DNA from 3 places in the Pseudomonas sp. S3_B08 genome. Region 3 is predicted to be linked to each of the others. Evidence: predicted binding sites of a transcription regulator. Region 3 holds the regulator's gene; each other region holds the start of a gene.
The links. The regulator sigma-54, encoded in region 3, starts transcription at its own class of promoters, with help from an activator protein. The targets are predictions, from matches to a motif close to ANTGGCATNNANNTTGCTNT.

Region 1 (6,065 bases), 1.0 Mb from region 3:
GTGAATGCGCAGGTCCGGGTTGAGTTTGTCGATGGATGGACGATCGCCCTGTGGCGTGCGCAGTTTGTCGACGATGGCATCTTTGACTTTCAGCGCGCCGAAGTGGGTGTTGTCGATGCCCGAGCCGTGGCCGCTGAATTCGACGGCCAGGGTGCCGTCGCTGAGCATGTGATCCTGCCAGTCGATGTCGAGCACGCCGTGGTAGAGGTCTTCGGCGTCCTTCATCGGGAAACGCTTGAGCACCAGCAACACACGGTTGGCCAGACGCGACCAGAGGCACAGGCGATAAGCGGTTTCCATGGTCGCCATGCCACGCACGGCGGAGGTGTGCTCGCGCGCTTCTTCAAGGCCAAGCCCGACGGCTTCCTCGATGAGCAGGCCTTCAAGGCCTTTGGGGCAAGTGAGGAAGAGTTCGAAACGATCGGACATGGTAATTCCAGAGCCTTTGGCTAGTGGGCCGGCAACGCATTGCCGACCCGGTTTTCAATCAGGCGCTTTTCTGAAAGAGCGCCCGCGTGGCACGAAGGTGTGCCGTTCCATCCCCGCTGCTCGGGTTAAAAGAGCTTAGATGCCGGGACAGATAAAAAAGTTGGTGAAACAAAAAGACTGAAAGCGACCCTTCGTCGAATATTACCCAAGCGCAAACGTGGGTCATTCTCACTAAAGGATTAACCCCCTGAGTCAGCGGGGCGCCGATCATACCGGGGTTTGCGCAATGAACGTTGAATAAATACGCGGTTACTTATCGCCATAGCATCCTTTACGTTACGTGCTTATGACAAAACGATCATTCCCTCGGTGTGACTCATTGGTTAGAACTGAGCACAGGTTGACGTCGCAACGGCGTCAACACCTTGGCTCGCCACGCCGGCAGCGAGCCGCACGATGGCAGGTTTTTTCTGCCAGACCTCAATTGAGGTCAACGCGACACTACAGTCAACAAGTGAGGGAAACACCCTATGAGAAGACTTAAGCGTGATCCGTTGGAAAGAGCATTTTTGCGCGGATATCAATATGGCGTTGGTGGCAAATCCCGTGAGCTTTGCCCATTTACTCTACCGTCGGTACGTCAAGCCTGGATCAACGGCTGGCGAGAAGGACGCGGCGACAACTGGGACGGTATGACCGGCACTGCGGGAATCCACAGACTCAACGAACTTCACGCCGTCGGCTGACACAGGGCATTTATTCCGACACGACAATCTGAATTTGCATTGAATTAACCACGCACGTCCTTCCCGGACGGCGGGCTACGGCCCAGGGGCTCCTTCGAGGAGCCCTTTTTTATGCCTGCAAAAAGGGTTAACCGGGATCCACGTGGCGAGGGGATTTATCCCCGCTCGGCTGCGCAGCAGTCGCGAAGTCCGAACTTCAATCTACCTGGCATATCACTGTGGAAGGTTTGGGGCTGCTGAGCAGCCCAGCGGGGATAAATCCCCTCGCCACAAAGGCTCCCCAAGGCCTCGGCAATCCTCAGCGCAACGCGGCGATGGCGTCTACCGATTCACGAATCAGCGCCGGGCCTTTGTAGATGAAGCCCGAATAGATCTGCACCAGGCTTGCACCGGCCGTGATCTTCTCCGCCGCGTGCTTGCCCTCGGTAATCCCGCCCGCAGCAATGATCGGCAAACGCCCGGCCAATTCGCCCGCCAGCACCTTCACGGTATGGGTGCTCTTTTCACGCACCGGCGCACCCGACAGACCGCCCGCCTCGTCGCCATGCTCCATGCCTTCGACGCCGACACGGCTCAAAGTCGTATTGGTGGCGATCACCGCATCCATGCCGGTTTCGATCAACGCCTGGGCGACCTGCGCAGTTTCTTCGTCGGTCATGTCCGGCGCGATCTTGATCGCCAGCGGCACATGCTTGCCGTGACGCAGGGCCAGTTCGGCGCGACGCGTGGCCAGATCAGCGAGCAATTGCTTGAGCGAGTCACCGAACTGCAGGCTGCGCAGGCCCGGGGTGTTTGGCGAGCTGACGTTGACGGTGACGTAGCTGGCGTGGGCGTAAACCTTGTCCAGGCAGATCAGGTAATCGTCGACCGCGCGCTCGACCGGGGTGTCGAAGTTCTTGCCGATATTGATGCCCAGCACGCCCTGGTATTTCGCCGCAGCGACCCGCGCCAGCAGGTTATCCACGCCAAGGTTGTTGAAGCCCATGCGGTTGATGATCGCCTCGGCTTCCGGCAGGCGGAAGATCCGTGGTTTCGGGTTACCCGGCTGCGGACGCGGGGTCACGGTACCGATTTCGACAAAGCCGAAACCCAACTGCGCAAAGCCGTCGATGGCCGCGCCGTTCTTGTCCAGACCTGCCGCCAGCCCTACCGGGTTCGGGAACTGCAGGCCCATGACGGTCACCGGCATTTTCGCCGGTGCCTTGCACAGCAAGCCGTTGAGGCCCAAACGTCCACCCGCGCCGATCAGATCCAGCGACAGATCGTGGGAGGTTTCCGGGGAAAGTTTGAACAACAGCTGACGGGCCAGGGTGTACATGGGCGGCAATGACTCGGGCGGCGAAAAGAGGCGGCGATTATAGCCGGGCATCGTCCCCCGGCGCGAGGCGCCTGCGCGAATCAGGCGACTGGCATATGCCTTGCACCACCCTGCTCATCAGTCTGCCGACCAATGACGGCGCGCAGGCCAGGACAATGGCGTCGTCCCCGGGTTTTGCCTGCGCAGAATCCGGGACGACGTTTTTTTTGAGGTAGCGTATGAACGAAACGTCCTTGGGGCCTCTGGCCTGGGTCAATGGCAGCGATGCGCCGGAAAAGAGCGCGATCAATCTCGGCTTCATGGCGCTGAGCGACTGCGCCTCGGTGGTGGTCGCCGCCACCCAGGGCTTCGCCCAACCCTACGGCCTGACGCTGAACCTCAAACGTCAGGCCTCATGGGCCAACCTGCGCGACAAACTGGTCAGCGGCGAACTGGATGCCGCGCACAGTCTGTACGGGCTGATTTATGCGGTGCACCTGGGCATCGGCGGCGTTGCCCCGACCGACATGGCGGTGCTGATGGGCCTGAACCAGAATGGCCAGAGCCTGAACCTGTCCCATGGCTTGCAACAGGCTGGCGTGAACAGTCCTGAAGCGCTCGATCGGCACGTGCACCAAAGCCGCGCAAAACTGACCTTCGCCCAGACCTTTCCCACCGGCACCCATGCGATGTGGCTTTATTACTGGCTGGCGAGCCAGGGCATTCATCCGTTGCAGGACGTCGACAGCGTGGTAGTGCCGCCGCCGCAAATGGTCGCGCACCTGCGAGCCGGGCGCATCGACGGCTTTTGCGTCGGCGAACCGTGGGCGGCCAGCGCCGTGCAGCAGAATCTCGGTTTCACCCTGGCGACCAGCCAGAGCATCTGGCCCGACCACCCGGAAAAAGTCCTCGGTTGCACCCGGGAATTTGTCGAGCAATACCCCAACACCGCGCGGGCGCTGGTCATGGCCATCCTTGAGGCCAGCCGCTTCATCGAAGAAAGCCCGGAGAACCGCCGCAGCACCGCGCAATTGCTCAGTGCCGCCGAATACCTCGACACCCCCACCCCGTGCATCGAGCCGCGTTTCATGGGGGATTACGCCGACGGCCTCGGCAATCGCTGGCAGGACTCGCATGCGCTGCGTTTTCACGGCGGTGGCGAGGTCAATCTGCCGTACCTCTCCGACGGCATGTGGTTCATGACCCAGTTTCGTCGCTGGGGTCTGTTGCGCGAGGATCCGGATTATCTGGCCGTCGCCCGTCAGGTTCAGCGCCTGGATCTGTATCGCGAGGCCGCCAGCGCGGTCGGCGTTGCGACTTCGTACGCAGACCTGCGCAGCAGCCAGTTGCTCGACGGCAAGGTCTGGGACGGCAGCGACCCGGCGGGCTATGCGCGCAGTTTCAAGCTGCATGCCCTGAGCGACACCGCCCCCCTTCTCGCCCAGCGCTGACAGGAGACCGCGAACATGTTGCGCATTCTGCTGATCAACGACACCGCGAAAAAAGTCGGACGCCTGAAAGCGGCGCTGACCGAGGCCGGCTTCGAGGTAATCGACGAGTCCGGCCTGACCATCGACCTGCCGGCGCGCGTCGAAACAGTGCGCCCGGACGTGATCCTGATCGATACCGAGTCACCGAGCCGCGATGTTATGGAGCAAGTAGTGCTGGTCAGCCGCGACCAGCCCCGGCCGATTGTGATGTTTACCGACGAACATGACCCGGGGGTGATGCGTCAGGCGATCAAGTCCGGGGTCAGTGCCTACATCGTCGAAGGCATTCACGCACAACGGTTGCAGCCGATTCTCGACGTGGCGATGGCGCGCTTCGAGAGTGACCAGGCCTTGCGCGCGCAATTGCAGGCGCGCGATCAGCAACTGGCCGAGCGCAAGCGCATCGAACTGGCCAAGGGGTTGCTGATGAAGATGAAGGACTGCAACGAGGAAGAGGCCTATACGCTGATGCGCCGCCAGGCGATGAGCCGCCAGCAGAAGCTGATTCAGGTGGCGGAGCAGATCATTGCCATGAGCGAGTTGCTGGGCTGAAGTTTTCGCTGCAAATCAAGAGCCCCTCACCCTAGCCCTTTCCCGGAGGGAGAGGGGACCGACCGCGTTGTCTGGCGCTGTCCGCCGACCTGAACGACCGAGTCGATTATGGATTCACTCGAAATCGTTCAGATCGGCAAATGATTCGGCCATCCCCCGCTCGGTTCCCTCTCCCTCTGGGAGAGGGCTAGGGTGAGGGGCTTTCGCTTTTCAGCTGTTGGCACAAATCTCGCTAAGTAAACCGCACAGGTAACCAACGGCGGTTGCCCCACCTACGACAAAGACGTCGCTCACCCCGTTCGCCCCTCGGCGAATCAGGTAGCGGCGTTTTTGCGTTTTGGCCCCACAGAACGGGGCCGGTGGTGCGGCCGTGAGGCGCTCCACCTGCTGTGCATGACTCCTTTCGAGACTCTTTTCAGCCGAGGTGCGCGATGAATTCAAACTTCTGGAAATCCGGCCATACCCCGACCCTGTTCGCGGCCTTCCTGTATTTCGACCTGAGCTTCATGGTCTGGTACCTGCTCGGCCCGCTGGCGGTGCAGATTGCCGCCGACCTGCACCTGACCACCCAGCAGCGCGGCCTCGTCGTCGCCACGCCAATTCTCGCCGGCGCGGTGTTGCGCTTCGCCATGGGCATGCTCGCCGATCGCTTGTCGCCGAAGACCGCCGGACTGATCGGCCAGGTCATCGTCATCTGCGCGCTGTTCGGCGCCTGGAAACTCGGCATCCACAGTTATGAACAGGCGCTGATCCTCGGCCTGTTCCTCGGCATGGCCGGCGCGTCGTTTGCCGTGGCCCTGCCGCTGGCCTCGCAGTGGTATCCACCAGAACATCAAGGCAAAGCCATGGGCATCGCCGGTGCGGGGAACTCCGGCACCGTGTTCGCCGCGCTGCTGGCGCCAGTGATTGCCGCCGCGTTCGGCTGGAGCAATGTCTTCGGTTTCGCCCTGATCCCGCTGGTTCTGACCTTGGTGCTGTTCGCCCTGTTGGCAAAAAACGCCCCGCAGCGGCCAAAACCGAAAGCCATGGCCGACTACTTCAAGGCCCTCGGTGATCGCGACAGCTGGTGGTTCATGTTTTTCTACAGCGTCACCTTCGGCGGCTTCATCGGCCTGGCCAGCGCGCTGCCCGGTTACTTCAACGATCAATACGGTCTGAGCCCGGTGACCGCCGGCTATTACACCGCTGCCTGCGTGTTCGGCGGCAGCCTGATGCGGCCGCTGGGTGGCGCGCTGGCCGATCGCTTCGGCGGCATCCGCACCTTGCTGGCGATGTACACCGTCGCTGCGATCTGCATCGCAGCGGTGGGCTTCAATCTGCCAAGTTCCTACGCGGCGCTGGCGCTTTTCGTCTGCACCATGCTCGGCTTGGGCGCCGGCAACGGTGCGGTTTTCCAATTGGTGCCGCAGCGTTTTCGTCTGGAGATCGGCGTGATGACCGGGCTGATCGGCATGGCCGGCGGCATCGGCGGCTTCGCCCTCGCCGCCGGTATGGGCGCGATCAAGCAAAGCACCGGCAGCTATCAATTGGCGCTGTGGTTGTTCGCCAGCC
Region 2 (6,065 bases), 770 kb from region 3:
GGTGATGAACAATGGCGGGCAAGGTTCATCACAGCGCAGAACGAGGCGTCCGTCACCTGTCAGATCTGACAGGTGGGGACGGTTTTCCGACCAATGGTATCGCTTTGTGTGTGTTTTTTTTGCGAACTCCGGAGCTTGGATTAACCTTTTTTATTGATTCAGGTGCGGGGCGGCTTATCGTACACATCTAAAATTGTCGATGGCGATCGCGTCATTATTTGTGATTATTTCCACTCGAGCAACATCAGTGCCTCTAAATTCGATAAGTTGCGCGGGATCTTTTACTGTGGGAGTCAGAAGTTGATATCCTAGGAAAGATCCTTTTGAATCATAATAGTTTGCCCTGTTTGTTACGTTTCCCCAGGCTTGATAAAAGCTGATGTATGTGAATGCATGTTTAAAGTTAAAGTGTATTTGGCAGGTTCCCAGTGATGTAAAAACTACTTGCCTCTCAATGTTTTGTAATGGGGGGTCACCGCTGCCACTTGCCGGCGATATTGATATGGGGTGCGACGAAGATATATTAGTGATAGTGACATACTGCGTTTCGAGTGACTCCCCGGTGTACAGTGCTCGAGACGGCTCATTATCAAAGTTTATGATTATCTCGTTTGGAATTATAATGAGAGTGAGGATTAACGTCGGAAGCATTATGGTCGGAATGCCGTTGCTTGAGGCAAATTCTACCCATGCTTTAATTTGAATCTCTTCGTTGTCCTTAAGTTTATTGAGCTCGCTTCTTGATAGGCTCTCTATAAAACCGTGTTCGATATTTTCCGCAGTGATTTGATGGTTGGTCAGAAGCTCGATTGTGTGGGGGGTGCCAGAGTTGTCGACTCCAATGCACTGTAGATTAATAATCTGATCCGTCGAAATGCCAGTCCAGTGATCTAATGTCACTTCCGCATCGCCCGTGAAGCTGTTTAAGTTTAACGTTTTATTATCCTGTGCCTGGGTCACGTTCGGCGTTGGCAAGCGGGGATCTGCATCAGCGATAATCCTGACATCAAAGCCGGCTATTGCTGATGCCCCGGCCGGTTGTCCAGCGCGAATCAAATCCCACCGAAACTCAATCGCCTTGCCATGCCAAGCCGCCAGAAACGCAGCGCTCAATGAAATCTCTGCAATCCCACCAACAAAATCCACCACCGGAAACGGCGGCGCACCGGCCGGCGCGTTCACCTGGACGAATTGAGCCTTATCGTCTTTCTCTGCTGCGAAGCCTGTTATCTGAAGCTTCACTCCATCCGGATTAGCCAAAACGTCAATCGGCACTGTGGGCGGGTTCAAGGTTGGGGGTGGCAGGACAAGTTGCAGGCCAATGACGGTATACACCTGATACGGAAACTGCGTGGCGCTAGCGAAGTCATTGCTCTTGTCCTCCGATACCCAGAATTCCAGTTTCAACAGCGATCCTTCTTTCAATTCTTTCAGAAAAGCTATGAGCAGCGGTTTATCCCAGAACCCCTGACTGACCCAGGTCGCATTCACCTTGTGGGTGTCACCATTCCAGAATTGCAGGACGTGCGCCGAGCCGTCAGGTTTCTGGCCGGTGAGCTTCAACCACACCTGCTGACCGACCTGGATTCCCGTCCAGTCGCGTGCTCGCAGCGTGGCGTCCTGGCCCCTCAGTGCGGCCACGTCGAGCATGCCGTCCACGGCCTCAGCGATTATCGGCGAGTTGTACACCTTCTGATTGGCGGTGATAGTGATCGGGGTCGTCGCCGACTCATTGTTGTTGGTCAATTGATCGCGCACCCTGGCGAAGACCGAATGGGTGCCGTCGCCAATCAACTGCAATTCGGCAGCCGTCAGGGTATGGTTGATCGGGCTTGTGGGGTTGGGAAATGTGATGCTCCAGGTGCCTATGGTGAGCGTGACCGTGTCGTGAGGCCGTGAGTAACCGACGGTGATCGTGATGACTGCCGTCTGCCCCGGTGCGACGCTGGGTGGATGGCTGACGGTGACGGTAGGCGCCGGGTTGTTGTAGAGCAGCTTGAGTGTGGGTGAGTCAGCGTCGTTACCGCTGGCTCGGGTCACTCTGTAGCGGACATCGTTGACACCGTTTGTGAACCAGCTCGCCGGCACGTGCAAAAGAATGCGTTCCTGCTCCTCACCGGGATAGATGGTTTTGCTGATGCCGGTGTTGACTCCGTTGACAAAAATAGTCACGACGTCATAAGCCGCCATGACCCAATTCCGCAAGCCGGTTATGGGGTCGATGACAAGTTCGACCCCAGATGGAGTGAATGCCGAGAGAGGAAGGCCACCATCAGCAGTACCTGGAGGCAGCACCGGTGTTATCCATTGCGGGGGGTACACGGGATACAAGGCCAGGGCAGCGTTGGCTTCGGTTGAATGGACTTGAACGCTCATTCTGTTCTCCAGGAACAATGGCAGGCAAGGTTCATCACAACGCAAAACGAGGCGCCCGTCACCTGTCAGATCTGACAGGTGGGGACGGTTATCCGACCAATGGTATCGCTGAAGGGGTGGGCGCTCCTGCGCCGCCGAGAGGCCTAGCTCGCGCAAGCTGCACTCGACAGGATCTTCAGCCGCTGCAAGATTTGCATCCAAGAAGATCAAAATGTGGGAGCGAGCTTGCTCGCCAAAAGGCCGGCTCTCTCACTCGAATCACTCAGCCGAACCGCATCATCCAGGCAACTCCAGATTATCCAGCACCCGATTTACCGCCAGTTCCCCGAGCATGATCAGTTGCGCAATCCCCATCAGCGTTCGGCGCTGCGATGGTTTGACCGGCCCGGCGAATTCCTGGGCGATGGTTTTGGCCGAGGCGAGGGTTTCGCAGGCGTTGGCCAGGAGGTCTTCGTTTTTGGTGTCGGCGGTGACGGCGTACATGGCGCGGGGGCTGAAGGGTGGTGGGGTCGAGCCGGGTGGGCAGAGGTAGTGGTCGAGGGCGCGATCGGCGGCTTGGTGGAGTTTTTTTGAATCGAGGGATTCGTAGGTGGAGGTGGGGGCGGATTCGGGCGGGTTGGGTGTTGGTTTGATCATGGTGAAGCTCCTGAGGTTATGGAGCCACGTTCCCCCTGTCGCTAAACAAGTGAAGGTGGCAGCTGTACGCAGGTTAGCGAACCGGTCTCAGGCACCCCGGTAGACCCGAAGGTCTCCCGCATACAGCCGCCATAACGTTATTGCGGGCGAAAAATCCCGCAACGAAGCCATGATCGCTGATGCACTGAGTTGGTCCGAGTCGCTAAACCCGATCGCTGATTCGTCAGCGACCGGACCACAATAGAATCCGACCCCAAAGCGCACAAGCCGGCGGATTCTGGCTTGGCTGTAGGCAATGGCGCAAGGATTTGTAGCCTTGAGACCGTGTCTGCTGGTGTCTTGTAAACAGCTTCGTTTAAATCGAAAAAAATGCGCCGCATTCGAAGGCCTCTTCGCGAGCAGGCTCGCTCCCACAGGGGCCGTATTCCAAATGTCCGATTGGGAATGCATGTCAAACTGTGGGAGCGAGCCTGCTCGCGAAGGGGCCAGCCCAATCAGCCGATAAATCCCAAGTAAACCCTCTCTATTTCATTCCCCGGCAAAAGTTGGAAAGCTTCTTGCAATAGCCGCCCTGCGCCCGTTCGGGGCGTCAAAAGTTTGCTTTAAAGGAACGGGGAAAACCGGTGGATCGCACTCAGTTATTCAATACAGCACGCACCAACGTTGCCGATCTCAGTCGAGGCAATCTGGGCGTGCCGTTGTTGCTGCTGGTCATGCTGGCGATGATGATGTTGCCGGTACCGCCGTTCCTGCTCGACGTCTTCTTTACCTTCAACATTGCCCTGTCCATCGTCGTCCTGCTGGTCTGCGTGTATGCGCTGCGGCCGCTGGATTTCGCCGTGTTCCCGACGATTCTGCTGGTGGCGACGCTGCTGCGACTGGCGCTGAACGTGGCCTCGACGCGAGTGGTCATGCTCCACGGTCAGGACGGCCACGCCGCTGCCGGTAAGGTGATTCAGGCGTTCGGTGAGGTGGTGATTGGCGGTAACTACGTGGTCGGTATCGTGGTCTTCGCGATCCTCATGATCATCAACTTCGTCGTGGTGACCAAGGGTGCCGGGCGGATTTCCGAGGTGAGCGCGCGCTTCACCCTCGATGCGATGCCCGGCAAACAAATGGCGATCGACGCCGACCTCAACGCCGGCCTGATCGACCAGAATCAAGCCAAGTCGCGCCGTCAGGAAGTCGCCCAGGAGGCGGAGTTCTACGGTTCGATGGACGGTGCCAGCAAGTTCGTCCGTGGTGACGCCATCGCCGGCCTGCTGATTCTGTTCATCAACCTCATCGGCGGCATGGCCGTGGGTATCTTCCAGCACGGCATGAGCTTCGGCGATGCGGGCAAGGTTTACGCCTTGCTGACCATCGGTGACGGTTTAGTGGCGCAATTGCCATCACTGTTGTTATCTACAGCAGCGGCGATCATGGTGACCCGTGCGTCCGGCTCGGAAGACATGGGCAAGCAGATCAACCGCCAGATGTTCGCCTCGCCGAAAGCACTGGCGGTGGCCGCTGGTTTGATGGCGGTGATGGGGCTGGTGCCGGGCATGCCGCACTTCTCCTTCCTGAGCATGGCCGCGCTGGCCGCAGGCGGCGCTTACCTGTTCTGGAAGAAGCAGAACGTCGCCAAGGTCGTGGCGCTGGAAGAGGTCAAGCGTCAGCAGGAACTGCTGCCGTCGCCGGCCCGCGCCATGGAAACCAAAGAACTGGGCTGGGACGACGTGACGCCGATCGACATGATCGGCCTGGAAGTCGGCTATCGCCTGATTCCGCTGGTGGACCGCAATCAGGGTGGGCAATTGCTCGCGCGGATCAAGGGTGTGCGCAAGAAGCTCTCGCAGGATCTGGGCTTTCTGATGCCGACCGTGCATATCCGCGACAACCTCGATCTGGCGCCGAGCGCGTATCGGCTGACGCTGATGGGCGTGATTCTCGCCGAGGCCGAGATCTACCCGGATCGCGAACTGGCGATCAACCCGGGTCAGGTCTACGGCTCGCTCAACGGTATCAACGCCAAAGATCCGGCTTTCGGCCTGGAGGCGGTGTGGATCGAAATCAGCCAGCGCGCCCAGGCGCAATCGCTCGGCTACACCGTGGTCGATGCGAGCACCGTGGTCGCCACCCACTTGAACCAGATTCTGTACAAGCACTCCAGTGAGCTGATTGGCCACGAGGAAGTGCAGCAACTCATGCAATTGCTGGCCAAGAGCTCGCCGAAACTGGCGGAAGAGCTGGTGCCGGGCGTGGTTTCGCTGTCGCAGTTGCTCAAGGTCCTGCAAGCGCTGCTCGCCGAGCACGTGCCGGTGCGCGACATTCGCAGCATCGCCGAAGCGATCGCGAACAACGCTGCCAAGAGTCAAGATACCGCCGCGCTGGTCGCCGCTGTGCGGGTCGGCGTATCCCGTGCAATCGTCCAAAGCATTGTAGGCACTGAGTCCGAGCTGCCTGTAATCACATTGGAACCAAGGTTGGAACAGATATTGCTCAATAGTCTGCAGAAGGCAGGACAAGGCTCGGAAGAGGGCGTTCTGCTGGAGCCGAGCATGGCCGAGAAGCTGCAACGTTCGTTGATCGAAGCGGCCCAGCGTCAGGAAATGCAAGGCCAACCGGTGATCCTGCTGGTAGCAGGCCCGATTCGCGCGATGCTCTCGCGTTTCGGCCGCCTCGCAGTGCCAGGGCTGCATGTACTGGCCTACCAGGAAGTACCGGACAACAAGCAAGTGACCATCGTTGCGACAGTAGGGCCCAACGGCTGAGGTAGTGGTTTATGCAAGTTAAGCGTTTTTTCGCCGCCGATATGCGTCAGGCCATGAAGCTGGTTCGCGATGAACTGGGCGCTGATGCCGCCATCATCGGCAACCGCCGCATCGCCGGCGGCGTCGAGTTGACGGCGGCTCTGGATTACAAATTGTCGGCGCTGGCGCCACGGGTTCCGAACATGGAACTCGAAGACGAGCTGCGCAAGACCCAGTCGCGCATCGTCACCGCCCAGGCCGAGCTGAGCCTGCGTGGCGAAGCCGACGGCAACACCAATCAGCAGTTGTTCGCCGGGCTGC
Region 3 (6,065 bases):
AAGCATCACCAGACCTACATCAACAACCTCAACGCCGCCGTGGAAGGCACCGAGTTCGCCGAGTGGCCGGTGGAAAAACTCGTCGCCAGCGTGCAGCAACTGCCGGAAAAACTTCGCGCGGCGGTGATCAATCAGGGCGGCGGCCACGCCAACCATTCGCTGTTCTGGGAAGTGATGGTGCCCAACGGTGGCGGCAAGCCCGACGGCGCGCTGGCCAAGGCCATCGACGAGCAACTGGGCGGACTCGACAGTTTCAAGGAAGCGTTCACCAAAGCCGCGCTGACCCGTTTTGGCAGCGGCTGGGCGTGGCTGAGCGTGACACCGGAGAAAAAACTGGTCGTGGAAAGCAGCGGCAACCAGGACAGCCCGTTGATGAACGGCAACACCCCGATCCTTGGCCTCGATGTCTGGGAGCACGCTTACTACCTGCGTTACCAGAACCGTCGCCCGGAATACATCAACGCGTTCTACAACGTGATCAACTGGCCGGAAGTTGCTGCGCGCTATCAGGCCGCACTGGTTTAAGCCTTCAATAAAAACAATCAGGGCTGACTATGGGCACGGAAACACTGGCGATTGGCAGTGGGCGCATGTTTCGTTACGCGGTGGGTTCGCTGTTGCTGTTGGCGGGTATGACTTTACTGGTCGCCCACGCTTTGCAATGGCTGAATCTGGAACCGAGGCTGTTACGTGCCTTGCAGGGCGGTGCCATCTGCGCCTTGGGCACGGCGCTTGGCGCGGTGCCGGTGCTGGTGATCCGGCGCATGCCACAGGCACTCAGCGATACCTTGCTGGGATTTGGTGCCGGGGTGATGCTGGCGGCGACGGCGTTTTCGTTGATCGTGCCGGGCATAGCTGCAGCTGAGAGCCTTGGCCTGACGCCGTGGGCCGCCAGTGGCCTGATCTGCTTTGGCATCCTGCTCGGTGCGTTCGGTCTGTATCTGGTGGATCGGCGCATTTGCGGTGCCTCGCCGGAGATGCTCGTCGGCACGCTGGAGCATCCGGTGATTCCACCGCGAATCTGGCTGTTCGTGTTCGCCATCATCGCGCACAACATTCCGGAAGGCATGGCGGTTGGCGTATCTGCCGGAGGCGGGATGGCGGACGCCGACAGTCTGGCGATGGGCATTGCGTTGCAGGATGTGCCGGAAGGACTGGTGATTGCTCTGGTGCTGGCCGGGGCGGGAATGTCGCGGGTCAGAGCGTTTCTGATCGGCGCGGCGTCGGGGCTGGTCGAACCGATATTTGCGCTGCTGTGTGCGTGGCTCGTGAGTCTGGCTCAGGTGCTGTTACCGTTGGGGCTGGCACTGGCGGCGGGGGCGATGTTGCTGGTGGTGACCCACGAAGTAATCCCGGAATCGCGCCGTCATGGGCATGACAAGCTGGCCAGTCTGGGCCTTCTGCTCGGGTTTTGTCTGATGATGGTGATGGATACGGCGTTGGGGTGAATGGAGGCGAGGAACAGTGTCCCCGCCTCAAGGATTATTCACCTTCGTCGAAATACCTTTCGATCAGATCGACCAATGCGTCCATGGCTTCCTGAGCCTGTTCGCCTTCGGTGCTTAAATGGATCTTGGTGCCTTTACCCGCCGCGAGCATCATCATAGCCATGATGCTCTTGCCGTCGACAGTCGTTTCAGGTGTGCGTCCCACTCGGATCGTGCAGTCTGGATACTGACCCGCCACGCCGACAAATTTGGCCGATGCCCGGGCATGCAGGCCCAGCTTATTGATGATTTCGATTTCACGAGCAGGCATCGCGGTGTAAATCCTTTAGGTGAGGTCGCGGTGGCGAACCTGGACGTTCTTCAGGGTTTTCTGCAGGGCCTGACCCAGACGTTCGGTCAGGTAGACGGAGCGGTGATGCCCGCCGGTGCAGCCAATGGCAATGGTGACGTAGGCGCGGTTGCTGGCGGCGAAGCGTGGCAGCCACTTGTTCAGGTAGGCGTAGATGTCCTGATACATTTCTTCGACATCCGGCTGCTGCGCCAGGTACTCGGCCACCGGTGCATCAAGGCCCGACTGAGCGCGCAGCTCCGGTTTCCAGTACGGATTGGGCAGGCAGCGCACGTCGAACACCAGGTCGGCGTCGACCGGCATGCCGCGCTTGAAGCCGAACGACTCGACCAGAAACGCCGTACCGGGCTCCGGTTGATTCAACAGGCGCAACTTGATGGTGTCGCGCAGTTGATACAGATTCAGACTGGTGGTGTTGATCTTCAGGTCGGCCAGATCGGCGATCGGACCGAGCAGGGCGGTTTCGTCGTGAATCGCCTCGGCCAGTGAGCGATTGGCGTTGCTCAGCGGGTGACGACGACGGGTCTCGGAAAAACGCTTGAGCAGGGTTTCTTCATCGGCGTCCAGGTACAGCACATCGCACTTGATATGCTTGGCACGCACGTCTTCGAGCAACTCAGGGAAACGTGACAGATGGCTGGGCAGGTTGCGCGCATCGATCGACACGGCGACCAGCGGCTGCGCCAGTTCCGTGTGAATCAGCGCCCGCTCGGCCAGTTCCGGCAGCAAACCGGCCGGCAGATTGTCGATGCAGTAGTAGCCGTTGTCCTCAAGGACATTCAGGGCGGTACTTTTACCCGAGCCCGAACGGCCACTGACAATGATCAAACGCATGATTAGTGCCCGTTCTGCTCGTCCAGTACGACCTGGTACAAGGCTTCATTGCTCGGAGCGCTGCGTAGCTTGTCGCGCACTTCCTTGCGGTCGAGCATGCTGGCGATCTGGCGCAACAACTCCAGATGCGCGTCGGTTGCGGCTTCCGGGACCAGCAATACGAACAACAGGTCCACCGGAGCGCCGTCGATGGCGTCGAAATCGATCGGGGCTTCGAGGTGCAGCAGGGCGCTCACTGGCCCCGCGCAGCCCTTGAGGCGGCAGTGGGGAATGGCGATGCCGTTGCCAAAACCGGTGGAGCCGAGTTTTTCACGGGCGATCAGCGCCTCGAAGACATCCTGCATCGCCAGATCCGGCACTTCGCGGTGGATCAGGTTGGCAATCTGTTCGAGGGCTTTTTTCTTGCTGCCGCCCGGCGCGTTCACTTGGGAACGGCCGGGGGTCAGGATGGTTTCAAGTCGGATCATGGATAGGGGTGTTAACGACCGGTCGCGCCCTGGAGGAGGCTCTGGGTCTTTTCCTTATGCTTTTTGAGTTGGCGATCCAGCTTGTCGGTAAGTGAGTCGATCGCAGCGTACATGTCGGTATCTTCTGCGTTGGCGACCACTTCACTGCCGGGAATATGCAAGGTGGCTTCGATCTTCTGTTTCAGCTTTTCGACGCACATCGTGACCTGCACGTTGGTGATCTTGTCGAAATGTCGCTCCAGTCGCTGGAGTTTTTCCTCGATGTAGGAACGCAGAGGTTGGGTCACTTCCAGTTGGTGTCCACTGATGTTGACTTGCATACAGCTTCTCCTTCGTTGCCAGTGCATAAAGCGGCAGGCCGAAAAGCCTGCCACTGGAACGCTGTAACGTGGCTTACATCAACCGCTTGCGTTCGCTCGAAGGCGCGATTCCGAGGGATTCGCGGTACTTGGCGACGGTGCGGCGAGCCACCTGAATGCCTTGTGCCTCCAGTAAACCAGCGATCTTGCTGTCACTCAACGGCTTTTTCTGATTTTCCGCAGCGACCAGTTTCTTGATGATCGCGCGGATCGCCGTGGACGAGCATTCGCCGCCTTCGGAGGTGCTGACGTGGCTGGAGAAAAAGTATTTCAGCTCATAAATACCGCGCGGGGTATGCATGAATTTTTGTGTGGTCACCCGGGAAATCGTCGATTCGTGCATGCCGACCGCTTCGGCGATGTCATGCAATACCAACGGCTTCATTGCTTCGTCGCCGTACTCGAGGAAGCCGCGCTGATGTTCGACGATCTGCGTGGCCACTTTCATCAGGGTTTCGTTGCGGCTCTGCAGGCTCTTGATGAACCAGCGGGCCTCCTGCAACTGGTTGCGCATGAAAGTGTTGTCGGCGCTGGTGTCGGCACGCTTCACAAAACCGGCGTACTGGGCGTTGACGCGCAGGCGAGGCACCGATTCCTGGTTCAGCTCGACCAGCCAGCGCTCGTTGTCCTTGCGCACGATCACGTCGGGAATGACGTATTCGGCTTCGGTCGACTCGATCTGTGAGCCGGGACGCGGATTGAGGCTCTGCACCAGTTCGATGACCTGGCGCAGCTCGTCTTCCTTGAGCTTCATGCGCCGCATCAACTGGCTGTAATCGCGGCTGCCGAGCAGGTCGATGTAATCGGCGACAAGCCGTTTGGCCTCGGTCAGCCACGGCGTCTTCGCGGGCAGCTGGCGCAATTGCAGCAGCAGGCATTCGCTGAGGTTGCGGGCGCCGATACCAGCGGGCTCGAATTGCTGGATGCGATGCAGGACGGCTTCGATTTCGTCGAGCTCGATGTCCAGTTCCGGATCGAACGCTTCAAGAATTTCTTCGAGTGTTTCGTCCAGATAGCCCTGATTGTTGATGCAGTCGATCAGGGTCACGGCGATCAGGCGATCGGTGTCGGACATCGGCGCCAGGTTCAGTTGCCAGAGCAGATGACTCTGCAGGCTCTCGCCGGCCGACGTGCGAGTGGTGAAATCCCACTCATCGTCATCGCTGCTCGGCAGGCTGCTGGCGCTGGTCTGGTAGACGTCTTCCCAGGCAGTATCCACTGGCAGTTCGTTGGGGATGCGCTCGTTCCAATCGCCATCCTCGAGGTTATCCACCGTCGGGGCGGTTTCCTGGTAGGAGGGTTCCTGGATTTCGGCGGGCTTCTGTTCGGCGTTGTCGGCCAGCGGATCGGCGTTGTCGAAGTCGTCGCCTTCTTCCTGGCGCTCGAGCATCGGATTGGATTCCAGAGCCTCCTGGATCTCCTGTTGCAGGTCCAGGGTCGACAATTGGAGCAGGCGGATGGCCTGTTGCAGCTGCGGTGTCATCGTCAGCTGCTGGCCCATTCTCAAGACTAGCGATGGTTTCATGGCAGGGGCTTAACACCTTATTCGCCGGCGCTTTGCGCCATCCACTACAGGGCGCCGAAGCGCCAAACTTAAGCAAATTATATGCCTGAAACTGAAGTGTTTGCCTAGAGCGCTGTAACAATTAAAGCGGATAAATGCGCCTTGAATCGATACAGCGCTGTCGCGCTTACAGGCGGAACTCGTGACCCAGATACACTTCCTTGACCAGATCGTTGGCCAGGATGGTCTCGGCATCGCCTTCAGCGATCAGTTGACCGTCGTTGACGATGTAAGCGGTTTCGCAAATATCCAGCGTCTCACGCACGTTGTGGTCGGTGATCAGCACGCCGATGCCCTTGGCCTTGAGGTGATGGATGATCTGCTTGATGTCGCCGACCGAGATCGGGTCGACACCGGCGAACGGTTCGTCGAGCAGTATGAATTTCGGTGCCGTCGCCAGGGCGCGAGCGATTTCCACCCGGCGGCGTTCACCACCGGACAGGCTCATGCCGAGGTTGTCGCGGATGTGGCTGATGTGGAATTCCTGCAGCAGGCTTTCCAGCTCCTTGCGACGACCGGCCTTGTCCAGCTCCGGGCGGGTCTCGAGGATCGCCATGATGTTGTCGGCGACCGACAGTTTACGGAAGATCGACGCTTCTTGCGGCAGATAGCCGATACCGGCCTTGGCGCGGCCGTGCATCGGCTGGTGGCTGACGTCCAGATCATCGATCAGCACACGGCCCTGATCAGCCTGCACCAAGCCGACGATCATGTAGAAGCACGTCGTCTTGCCGGCGCCGTTCGGGCCGAGCAAGCCGACGATCTGCCCGCTGTCGATCGACAGGCTGACGTCACGCACGACCTGGCGGCTTTTATAGGCCTTGGCCAGGTGCTGAGCTTTCAGAGTTGCCATTACTGGGATTTCTCTTCGGTTTTCTTCTTCGGCTGGATCACCATGTCGATGCGCGGACGCGATTCGGTGACCTTACTGCCTGTGGCGCGACCGGCGCTGGCCAGCTTCTTCACGGTGTCGTAGACGATTTTTTCGCCCTGGGTGACGTTGTTATCCTTGTCGATAACCTTGGCCTTGTCGATCAGCACCAC

Region 1: a site for sigma-54 is predicted at 2,581-2,600, ahead of AB4N73_RS03960 (CmpA/NrtA family ABC transporter substrate-binding protein). Genes of this name have one in related genera too.
Region 2: a site for sigma-54 is predicted at 3,557-3,576, ahead of flhA (flagellar biosynthesis protein FlhA). Genes of this name have one in related genera too.

Annotation. Positions count from the first base shown of each region.
Region 1 is NZ_CP162750.1:835,172-841,236, reverse strand. Features, by position in the region: gene rlmKL (bifunctional 23S rRNA (guanine(2069)-N(7))-methyltransferase RlmK/23S rRNA (guanine(2445)-N(2))-methyltransferase RlmL) at 1-429, opposite strand, end outside; gene rmf (ribosome modulation factor) at 960-1,175, shown strand; gene AB4N73_RS03965 (quinone-dependent dihydroorotate dehydrogenase) at 1,474-2,493, opposite strand; gene AB4N73_RS03960 (CmpA/NrtA family ABC transporter substrate-binding protein) at 2,712-3,923, shown strand; gene AB4N73_RS03955 (ANTAR domain-containing response regulator) at 3,939-4,514, shown strand; gene AB4N73_RS03950 (nitrate/nitrite transporter) at 4,946-6,065, shown strand, end outside.
Region 2 is NZ_CP162750.1:577,311-583,375, forward strand. Features, by position in the region: gene AB4N73_RS02730 (Ig-like domain-containing protein) at 175-2,376, opposite strand; gene AB4N73_RS02735 (DUF6124 family protein) at 2,653-3,012, opposite strand; gene flhA (flagellar biosynthesis protein FlhA) at 3,636-5,765, shown strand; gene flhF (flagellar biosynthesis protein FlhF) at 5,777-6,065, shown strand, end outside.
Region 3 is NZ_CP162750.1:5,771,722-5,777,786, forward strand. Features, by position in the region: gene AB4N73_RS25905 (superoxide dismutase) at 1-525, shown strand, start outside; gene AB4N73_RS25910 (ZIP family metal transporter) at 555-1,448, shown strand; gene AB4N73_RS25915 (HPr family phosphocarrier protein) at 1,483-1,758, opposite strand; gene rapZ (RNase adapter RapZ) at 1,774-2,631, opposite strand; gene ptsN (PTS IIA-like nitrogen regulatory protein PtsN) at 2,634-3,098, opposite strand; gene hpf (ribosome hibernation-promoting factor, HPF/YfiA family) at 3,110-3,418, opposite strand; gene AB4N73_RS25935 (RNA polymerase factor sigma-54) at 3,492-4,982, opposite strand; gene lptB (LPS export ABC transporter ATP-binding protein) at 5,149-5,874, opposite strand; gene lptA (lipopolysaccharide transport periplasmic protein LptA) at 5,874-6,065, opposite strand, start outside.